Regions from separate parts of the Pseudomonas sp. TE24901 genome, predicted to be linked through region 3. Evidence: predicted binding sites of a transcription regulator. Region 3 holds the regulator's gene; each other region holds the start of a gene.
What was found. The regulator FliA, encoded in region 3, starts transcription of late flagellar genes. The targets are predictions, from matches to a motif close to CTAAAGTTTNNNNNNNNNNNGCCGNTAA.
Positions count from the first base shown of each region.

Region 1: flgM (flagellar biosynthesis anti-sigma factor FlgM) is a predicted target of FliA. The motif match lies at 1,722-1,749, and genes of this name have one in related genera.
Region 2: ACVWVP_RS28370 (methyl-accepting chemotaxis protein) is a predicted target of FliA. The motif match lies at 1,814-1,841, and genes of this name have one in related genera.

Region 1 is NZ_JBSSAF010000007.1:344,591-348,085, reverse strand. It holds gene ACVWVP_RS16800 (flagellar brake protein) at 1-745, opposite strand, end outside; gene ACVWVP_RS16795 (flagella synthesis protein FlgN) at 842-1,312, opposite strand; gene flgM (flagellar biosynthesis anti-sigma factor FlgM) at 1,361-1,684, opposite strand; gene flgA (flagellar basal body P-ring formation chaperone FlgA) at 1,827-2,591, opposite strand; gene ACVWVP_RS16780 (chemotaxis protein CheV) at 2,672-3,495, shown strand, end outside.
Region 2 is NZ_JBSSAF010000019.1:106,944-110,438, reverse strand. It holds gene ACVWVP_RS28385 (TonB-dependent siderophore receptor) at 1-85, opposite strand, end outside; gene ACVWVP_RS28380 (FecR domain-containing protein) at 191-1,162, opposite strand; gene ACVWVP_RS28375 (sigma-70 family RNA polymerase sigma factor) at 1,159-1,674, opposite strand; gene ACVWVP_RS28370 (methyl-accepting chemotaxis protein) at 1,954-3,495, shown strand, end outside.
Region 3 is NZ_JBSSAF010000006.1:10,938-14,432, forward strand. It holds gene flhF (flagellar biosynthesis protein FlhF) at 1-120, shown strand, start outside; gene fleN (flagellar synthesis regulator FleN) at 227-1,060, shown strand; gene fliA (RNA polymerase sigma factor FliA) at 1,057-1,797, shown strand; gene ACVWVP_RS13170 (chemotaxis response regulator CheY) at 1,965-2,339, shown strand; gene ACVWVP_RS13175 (protein phosphatase CheZ) at 2,358-3,146, shown strand; gene ACVWVP_RS13180 (chemotaxis protein CheA) at 3,158-3,495, shown strand, end outside.

The DNA.
Region 1 (3,495 bases), on a different contig from region 3:
AGTCGTCGTCTTTATCGAAACGACGGGCTTCGCGCTGCAACTGGTACACGAAGCGCTCAACCTGGCGCTGCACCAGGCCGCTCATGTTGTGGAAACGCACGCCGGCAAAGGTGGTGTTGATCTTCTCTTCGAAGTGCAGGTAACGCAGCTCTACTGAGGTGGTCATGCTGCCAAAGGGCAGGGCCGCGATAAAGCGGTCGTAGACCTGGCCCAGTTGCAGGCGCTCGGAGATATCGCCTTCAAAGCGCAGTTTGCAGCCGGTGGCGGAGATGTCGAGCAACTTGCCGCTGATCGGCGCCTTGAGCTTCTCGCCACCCAATTCGATATTGACCAGTTGGGCCAGCTTCAATGCGGCGCGGAAGGCATTGCGACGCTGATGGTAGACCACCTCGTCGGGCATACTGCCGGTGTAGATGCGATGGCCGTCTTTTTCGCTGACGGTCAGGGTGCCCTTGCTTTCCCAGGCAACACGCACGCCGTCATGGAAACCCTCGATGCGGAACGGTTCGCCATTTTCGAGGTGGCGCTCACCGTCGCGCGGGATCATTTCGTCCAGGGCCAGCGTCCCGCTGTCCCGGTCAACGTCCACCAGGTAGCTTTGGAAGCGCTGGCTGCGTTCATGGAAAGTGATGATCAACGGATCATGGCTTTCTTGCAGCATCCGCAAAGTGCCGGCGATTTCCAGAGGCGTGGTGAGGACCTTGGGTGGCTGCGGGGCATCTTCCGCATTGAGGGCGTTGAACACGGTTCTTCCATCTCCAGACAAAATACGACTTCACGCAAGAACAGGCATTTTGCCAGCATGTAGCGCGCCTTGGATAGGGCGCGCTGAAAACCGGCGTCAGGCTTGGCTGCGAGTGCTTGGCTTGACCAGGCGCGAGGTGGAGCCTTGGGCGTTGTAGAGGGCCGGAGGCTCTCCGCCGTGGAGTATACGCAACTGGTTGGCGGTCGTGGCTTGCTGAAGCTGGATCGACTGACCGTTGAGCAGGTTGGCTTCCTGGCACTGGGCGAGCAATAGATTGAGGGCGTTGCTCTGTGCCAGCAGTTGGTCGCCGACCGAGGAGTGACTGGCCAGCTGTGCGAGGCCGTCGTGATCAGCCGACAGGCCCAGGCTGATGAGAATCTGGCTGCGCTTCTTGCCATGCTGTTCCAGCAGCACAATCAGCGACTGCTTGCGTGCGAGGATTTCCTCCAGCAAGCGCATGTCCCGGCCGTACAAGGCCAGGGACTCTTCTTTGAGCAGCTCGAGCAAATGTTGCGTCGGCGCCAGATCGTCAATGATCAGTTGAAGCAAATGTTCGTCGTGGTGCATGGCTGGCCTTGGGTTTTAAGCGTCCAAAAGCCCTGCGCAGGCCTTTGCCTAGCGCTCGGCTTCGAAGTTAAGCAGCTTGCTGGCTACACGGTTGCTGTCGACTTTATAGCTGCCATCGGCGATCGCCTGTTTCAACTCGGCCACACGGGCTTTGTTGACTACCGGTTGATCGCGCAGCGAGTCAGTGACCTTCTGCAACTGTTGAGCCTCATTGCTCAGGTGTACCGATTCCCCGCTTTGGCTGGCACCGGCCTGCTCTGCCTTGGCGGGCAGGGGCTGGGACTTGGCATCTACGCTGTCCTTGGCACCGCTGGTGCGCGTAGAGCCGGGCAAAGCCTGGGCGTTATTCAAACGGCTGAAATCAATGACCATAATAAAAAAACCTCTGGGTATTTGGACGCTTGCCATGTTTTCGGCCATACCCGGACAAACTTTAGGCTCGATTGACAATAAACCTGTTTGCGCGAACGTCTGGCGCACAGTGTAGGAAAAGCTGGCGTCCGATACCAGTGATCTATAAAGCCACCTCGACTTGACCGGGGGCTGTCACCCGCGCCTTGATCACGCGGTTGGAATTCAGGTTTTTCACGCGGATCTGCTCGCTCATGCCGCCGTTGGACAGCGCCTCCCCGGGCATTTTCACGTTCAGCGCGCCGCTGCTGGCAGAGATCACCACCTGATCGCCCTTGCGCACAACCTCGGCCTGCTCCAGATGCACCAGGGTTATCACTTGGTCAGTGACCATTGGTCGGGTCAATTTCTGCCCGATGGCCTGGTCCAGCGAAGTCAGGTAGCCCTGGTTGATCAGGCTGATATCCCGTTCACGTAGGGCGACGTCCTGGTCACCAATGATGCCGGTGCGCTTGAGCGGGCGGGTCACCACCACCACGTCACGGAACAGCTTGACCTGCGCCGGCACGAACACCGTCCAGGGCGACGCACCTTCACAGCGTACTTTTACCGTCACGCGGCCAATCGGCTGGGCCGGGCTTTCCAGGGTGGCTGTCAATTCCTTGTCGCACGCCGGCATGCGCAGGCGGGGGTCCAGCTGGTTGACCTGGATTTCGTAGCGCCCGGGCGTCTGGGTGGTCGCCAGATAATCTTCTACAGTGAACTCAAGAAAGCCCTGGGTGACGCCGATAAGTAGATCAGGCAAGGTGACGTTATCTGCGCGGGCCGTGGCCCCTGTGCCCACGGCAAGCAATGCCAGCGACGCACAGAGGAAGCTGCGTAGTCGTTGGGGAGCAAGGCGTCGGGAAACTGTCGTTTTAAGGTTCATGACCAATAAAAAGCAAAGCTCGTGCCGTTTAATGTTGGGTACGCGTCGTACCCTTTAGGTTTTAGCGTAGGAGTCTGGGCATGGCAGGTGTAATGGATTCAGTAAACCAGCGCACACAGCTGGTAGGGCAGAATCGCCTGGAGTTGTTGCTTTTTCGCCTGGACGGCAAGCAGCTATATGGCATCAACGTGTTCAAGGTGCGGGAAGTGCTGCAGTGTCCCAAGCTGACGATCATGCCCAAGTCCAGCCCGGTGGTGTGTGGCGTTGCCAACATCCGCGGGGCGACGATCCCGATTCTTGACCTGGCCATGGCCACCGGTTCTGCCGGCTTGCAGGACCGTGAGAGCCCGTTCGTGATCATCACCGAGTACAACACCAAGACCCAGGGCTTCCTGGTGCGCTCGGTGGAGCGCATCGTCAACATGAACTGGGAAGAGATCCATCCGCCGCCCAAGGGCACCGGCCGCGATCACTACCTCACGGCAGTGACGCGGGTCGACAACCAGTTGGTGGAAATCATCGACGTGGAGAAGATCCTCGCCGAAGTGGCGCCGACCTCGGAGAACATCTCGGTGGGTGTGGTCGATGCCGAAACCGCGCACAAGGCTGTATCGCTGCGGGTGTTGACCGTGGATGACTCCTCCGTGGCGCGCAAACAGGTCACTCGTTGCCTGCAAACCGTCGGGGTGGAAGTGGTCGCGCTCAACGACGGCCGCCAGGCCCTGGATTATCTGCGCACGCTGGTGGATGAGGGCAAGAAGCCCGAAGAAGAATTCCTGATGATGATTTCCGACATCGAGATGCCGGAAATGGACGGCTACACCCTCACGGCCGAGATACGCAACGATCCGCGCATGCAAAAACTACATATCATCCTGCATACTTCGTTGTCGGGTGTATTCAA
Region 2 (3,495 bases), on a different contig from region 3:
CCGTCGACAACAGCGCGGCGCGGATGGCGTTGGCTAGCAAAGGGTGGGGTAAGACAGATGAATCGGTTTGAAAACGCACAGTCATGGTCAATATCCGTAGAGGCCGACGAAGGCAGGTTGAGAGGCTTACTGTCTAAGCCGGGCTCACGGAAAAAAGCCGCCAAAAAAAGTTGATGCAGCACATAAAAAATCAGGTGGACCGTTCCAGGCTCACCCACCAACGTGTGCGATAGCGCACCTGAACCGGGAGTGTCTTGGGCAATATCGCCAACAGCGTGTCGGTGTCTTCCAGGCGGAACACGCCCGACAGCCTCAAATCGCCAACATCGGTCGAACAGCCAAGATAACCCTGTCGGTAGCGGCCCACTTCTGCCAGGAAATCCTCAAGCCGCATGCCTCGTGTGATGATCAATCCGTCGGCCCAGGCCCCTGCATCCATGTCCAGAGGCGGAGCAACGACGGCTTGCGTCTGGTCCACAAGATAGTCCTGCCCCGAGTGGGCCTGAGTGGACAGTCCCCCGGCTGTATGAGGAGAGTGAATGGCCACGTTGCCGCTGACCACACTCAACCGTGTGCAATCGCGCTCTTGGCGTACGGTAAAGCGCCCATCGATGCCTTCGAACAGGCCATGGCGGGTCTTCACCAGCAGGGGCGTTGGCGACACGGCGCCGCAATTGACCAGGATCTCCCCGCGCAGCAACGTGATCAGGCGTTGCTGAGGATCGAAGCTCAGGTCCACTGCGCTGTCGGTATTGAGTTGCAGACGAGTGCCATCTGGTAATTGAATGTTGCGCCGCTCACCCGTGGCGGTGGCGAGGTCGGCCGTCCAGCGCTGCCAGCCCATCAGATCCCTGCTGATCCAGCCTGCCGAGCCCACCAATACGATGCCAGACAACACCTTCAGCGCCTGCCTGCGATCGAGCCCCTGTGCGCTGCTCTCCAACGCCGCGTGTGCCCCAGGGATCGCCGTCAGCCGGCTGTTCAATTCCTGCTGAAGCGCCTGTACCCGCTGCCAGGCCAACTCGTGATCAACATGGGCTTCGCGCCAGTGTTCACATTGCGCATGCAGACGCACATTGGCCCGATTGTGACGCAGACGCAGCGCCCAACTGATGGCTTGTTTGACGACCTGGGAGTCGGGGCCGTGCCGGGAAGCATTCATGTTCCATACCGCAGGACGTAGCAGTGATAGAGCCCTTGCGCGACATACCGCTCCACTGACCGCAACGAGATGCCCATCTGCTGCGCAATCTGCTTGTACGCCAGCCCATCGCACTGAGCCAGCAGAAAAGCCTTACGCACTTTGGGCTTCAAGCCTTCCAGAAGCCGGGCGACCTCCTCCAGCAATTCCAGCACCAACACACGGGCTTCAGCGCTTGGCGCTAATGCCTCCGGCAGATGCGCAATAGCGTCGAGATAAGCACGTTCTATTTCTTCACGACGCCAGTGATCAATCACCAAACCCCGAGCAATGGTGCGCAGAAAAGCGCGAGGTGCCTTCAGTTCGAAGCGTTCGGTTTTCTGCAGCAGCCGCACAAAGGTGTCCTGCGCCAGGTCTGCGGCATCGGCGGCATTACCCAGGCGACTGCGCAACCATGTGTTGAGCCAATGGTGATGGGTGCTGTAGAGCGTCTGCACAACACTTTCACACGGGATGTAGTCAGAAGATGGCATTCACACAGGCCTGGCCAAGCGTCACAAATGATAATTAGTCGCATTGTCGGGAAGGCTGAAAGATTTTGCAATCGCTGAGGCGTGCGGCTGTACCGCTGGTCGGTTTCCCACGTCAAAAGAGGATGCTTCTCACAAATTTCTAAGATTTGCCGGAGCTTGGCCGAAAGCCTGATGAGCCATGCGTGCACCGAAATAGAGCGGCCCGAGAGTCCGCCTATCCCGTTACATGGAATGTTCCACTCGGCACGCTCACCCCCTTTGGCAAAAGAAGTCGATGAAATGAATCTCAAGTTCAGTCATAAAATTCTGTTGGCCGCGTCAGGCGTCGTGGTTCTGGCCTTCGCGTTATTCACGCTCTACAACGACTACCTGCAGCGCAGCACCATCAAGCAAAACCTGGAGTCGTCCATCCAGCAATCCGGCGAACTCACCGCCAGTAGCGTCCAGAACTGGCTCAGTGGCCGCATCCTGGTGCTCGAAAGCCTGGCGCAGAACGTCGCCCACCAAGGCAGCGGTGCCGACCTCCCAGGGTTGGTCGATCAACCTGCGTTCACTTCGAACTTCCAGTTCACCTACGTCGGCCAAACCAACGGCGTGTTCACACAGCGTCCTGACGCCAAGATGCCCGACGGTTACGACCCTCGTCAGCGCCCTTGGTATAAACAAGCGGTGGCAGCGGATAAAACCATGCTCACTCCGCCTTACATGGCCGCAGTGGGTGGCCAGATCGTCACCATCGCCATGCCGGTGAAAAAGAACGGCGAACTGCTGGGTGTGGTCGGCGGTGACTTGAGCCTGCAGACCTTGGTGAAGATCATCAACTCGGTCGACTTCGGTGGTATCGGCCACGCGTTCCTGGTCAGCGCTGACGGCCAGGTCATCGTCAGTCCGGATCAGGACCAGGTGATGAAAAATCTCAAGGACATCTACCCGGGCACCCCTCTTCGAATCGAGAAGGTCAACCAGGAAGTCGTGCTCAACGGCCAGGATCGCATCCTGTCGTTCACCCCTATCAGCGGTTTGCCGGGGGCAGATTGGTACATCGGTCTGTCGATCGATAAAGACAAGGCCTACGCTCCGCTGGGCAAATTCCGTACTTCTGCATTGATCGCCATGTTGATCGCGGTGGTGGTGATTGCCGTGCTCTTGAGTCTGTTGATTCAAGTGTTGCTACGCCCGTTGACCACCATGGGCGTGGCCATGCAGGACATTGCCCAAGGCGAAGGCGACCTGACCCGCCGCCTGGATGTCACCAGCAAGGACGAGTTCGGCGAAGTCGGCAGTGCATTCAACCAATTCGTCGAGCGTATTCACGCCTCCATCTCCGAAGTGTCCTCGGCAACCCGTCAGGTGCACGATCTGTCCCAGCGTGTCATGGCGTCGTCCAACGCCTCGATCATCGGCTCCGACGAGCAGAGTGCACGTACCAACAGCGTGGCTGCGGCGATCAACGAACTGGGTGCTGCCACCCAAGAGATCGCCCGCAACGCTGCCGATGCTTCCCAGCACGCCAGCGGGGCCAGCGAGCAGGCCGACGATGGACGCAAGGTCGTTGAGCAAACCATCCTGGCGATGTCGGAGCTGTCACAGAAGATCAGCCTGTCCTGTACTCAGATCGAAACCCTCAATGCCAGCACCGATAACATCGGCCACATCCTCGATGTGATCAAAGGTATTTCCCAGCAGACCAACCTGCTGGCCCTGAACGCAGCGATCGAAGCGGCTCGCGCCGGTGAAGCCGGGCGTGGTTTTGCCGTGGTGGCCGATGAAGTGCGCAACTTGGCTCACCGTACCCAGGAGTCAGCCGAGGAGATCCACAAA
Region 3 (3,495 bases):
CGCCGTCATCAGCTGGTCAGCCGTGCAGTCAGCGTGCAAATGCAAGAAGAGCCTAGCGAGGAAGCGATGGCCGATATGTTCGCTGACCTTTACCACAACCCGGCAAAACGGGTCGGTTGAGGGCAGCATGAACACCGTGAAATGTATCTACATCGATGGTCTGCAAGCGATTCACGCGGCCAAGCCATGTAGCCTGCGTCTAAGCAAGACAAGGTAAAGAAATAAAATGGGCAGCATGCATCCCGTACAGGTGATCGCGGTGACCGGCGGCAAAGGTGGCGTCGGGAAAACTAACGTGTCAGTGAATTTGTCCCTGGCCCTGGCAGAGCTTGGCCGTCGCGTCATGCTGCTGGATGCTGACCTGGGGTTGGCGAACGTCGACGTTCTGCTGGGGCTGACACCCAAACACACCCTCGCCGATGTGATCGAAGGCCGTTGTGAGCTGCGCGATGTGCTGCTCCAGGGCCCCGGTGGCATTCGGATCGTGCCGGCCGCCTCGGGCACCCAGAGCATGGTGCACCTGAGCCCGGCGCAGCATGCCGGCCTGATCCAGGCCTTCAGCGATATCGGCGACAACCTCGACGTGCTGGTGATCGACACCGCCGCCGGGATCGGCGAGTCCGTGGTCAGCTTCGTGCGCGCAGCGCAAGAAGTGCTGCTGGTGGTCTGCGACGAACCCACCTCGATCACCGACGCCTACGCCCTGATCAAACTGCTTAACCGTGACTACGGCATGAACCGCTTCCGCGTGCTGGCCAACATGGCCCAAAGCCCGCAGGAAGGGCGAAACCTGTTCGCCAAGTTGACCAAGGTCACGGATCGCTTCCTCGATGTCGCCTTACAATACGTCGGCGCAGTTCCTTATGACGAGTGTGTGCGCAAGGCCGTGCAAAAGCAGCGTGCGGTCTATGAAGCGTTCCCTCGTTCGAAGTGCGCACTGGCGTTCAAGGCCATTGCCCAGAAGGTCGATACCTGGCCGTTGCCCGCCAACCCACGGGGGCATCTGGAGTTTTTCGTCGAGCGATTGGTGCATCAGACGAGCGCAGGACCCGTGCTATGACAGCGACTGGCTACAACGCGTACAAGAAGTCTGCCCGTGACAGCCAGGGCGAGTTGATCGAGCGCTACGCGCCGTTGGTCAAGCGTATCGCCTATCACCTGCTGGCACGCCTGCCGGCCAGCGTCCAGGTCGAAGACCTGATCCAGGCCGGCATGATCGGCCTGCTCGAAGTGTCGACCAAATACGACGCGAGCAAGGGTGCAAGTTTCGAGACGTATGCGGGTATCCGTATTCGTGGCGCAATGCTCGATGAAGTGCGCAAAGGCGATTGGGCACCGCGTTCGGTGCACCGCAATACGCGCATGGTCAGTGATGCAATTCGCGCAATTGAAGCAAAAACCGGTCGTGACGCTAAAGATCATGAAGTTGCGGCCGAACTCCAATTGAGTCTCGATGATTACTACGGGATTTTGAACGATACCTTGGGCAGCCGCCTGTTCAGTTTCGACGACCTGTTGCAGGACGGCGAACACGAAGGGCTGCACGAGGACGGCGCGAGTGCACATCTGGAGCCGTCGCGTGACCTGGAAGATGAACGCTTCCAGGGTGCGTTGGCGGACGCGATCGCCAATTTGCCGGAGCGTGAGCGACTGGTGTTGGCGCTGTACTACGACGAAGAGCTGAACCTCAAGGAAATCGGTGAGGTCCTGGGGGTCAGCGAATCGCGTGTCAGCCAGCTGCACAGCCAGTGCGCAGCCCGCTTGCGGGGGCGGTTGGGAGAGTGGCGCGCGCGCTGACAGGCAGTGTGGGGACACTGCAGACGCTACCGTGAAAGCCATCGCTTTCGCGGGTTCGTACCGTGGTGCCCTGGGCAGTCCTTTTTGTGTAACGCCTGTTGATTGAAATGGCGCGTCCAGGTGCTGGGCGCGTTTAAGACTGCTTGGAGGTCGAATTGGACAAGAACATGAAAATCCTCATCGTTGATGACTTCTCAACGATGCGGCGGATCATAAAAAACCTGTTGCGTGACCTTGGGTTCACAAACACGGTCGAGGCGGATGACGGCATTACAGCGATTCCGATCCTCAACAGCGGGAGCATCGACTTTCTGGTAACCGACTGGAACATGCCGGGCATGACCGGTATCGATTTGCTGCGCCACGTGCGTGCTGATGAAAAACTGCGCAGCCTGCCTGTGCTGATGGTGACCGCCGAAGCCAAGCGTGAGCAGATCATCGAAGCCGCCCAAGCCGGGGTAAACGGTTACGTGGTCAAGCCATTCACTGCGCTGGCCTTGAAAGAGAAGATCGAGAAAATCTTCGAACGCATCGGTCATTGATGCTGCCACGGGGGAGCTATGGAGCATAAAGAAACGTCACAGGGAGACTTCGAGTCGACCCTGAAAAAGCATGCTCACCAGTTGGTCGACAGCCTTGAAAAAGGCCAGTTCGGCGACGCGGTGCAGTTAATCCATGAGCTCAACCAGACCCGTGACCGCGGCCTGTACCAGGAAGTGGGCAAGCTCACGCGCGAGCTGCACAGTGCGATCGTCAATTTCCAGATTGACCCGCACATGCCCCAGGCCGAAGAGATTTCGCAAATCACCGATGCCACCGAACGCCTGTCCTACGTGGTCAGGCTGACCGAGGCGGCGGCCAACCGCACCATGGACCTGGTGGAGAACGCCACGCCCCTGGTCAATGGCATGGCCAATGAAGCCCAGGCCCTCAGCGTTGACTGGGGCCGCTTCATGCGTCGGGAAGTGGGCGCGGAAGAGTTTCGTGAATTGGCGCGTCGGGTCGACGGCTTTCTGTCGCGCAGCGAGCAGGAAAACCGCACGGTTTCCAGCAACCTCAACGACATTCTGCTGGCCCAGGATTACCAGGACCTCACCGGCCAGGTGATCAAGCGTGTGACCCAATTGGTCACCGAAGTGGAAAGCAACTTGCTCAAATTGGTGCTTATGGCAGGCCAGGTTGACCGCTTTGCCGGTATCGAACATGACCGCGCAGCGATCCTCTCGGAAAAAGATCCACAAAAACATCTCGCCAAGGGTGAAGGTCCGCAGATTCATGCCGATAAACGTGAAGACGTTGTATCGGGTCAAGATGATGTTGATGACCTGTTATCCAGTTTAGGCTTCTAAGGAGCACCCACATGAGCTTCGGCGCCGATGAAGAAATCCTTCAGGATTTCCTTGTAGAGGCCGGCGAAATTTTAGAGCAGTTGTCCGAGCAACTGGTCGAGCTGGAAAGCCGACCGGATGATGCGAACCTGCTCAATGCAATTTTTCGCGGTTTTCACACTGTAAAAGGGGGCGCCGGCTTCCTCCAGCTCCATGAGCTGGTGGAGTGCTGCCACATCGCCGAGAACGTGTTCGACATCCTGCGCAAGGGTGAGCGTCACGTTGACTCGGAATTGATGGACGTGATTCTCGAAGCACTGGATGCGGTCAACGGCATGTTCAGCGAAGTGCGCGACCGTGCACCGATCAC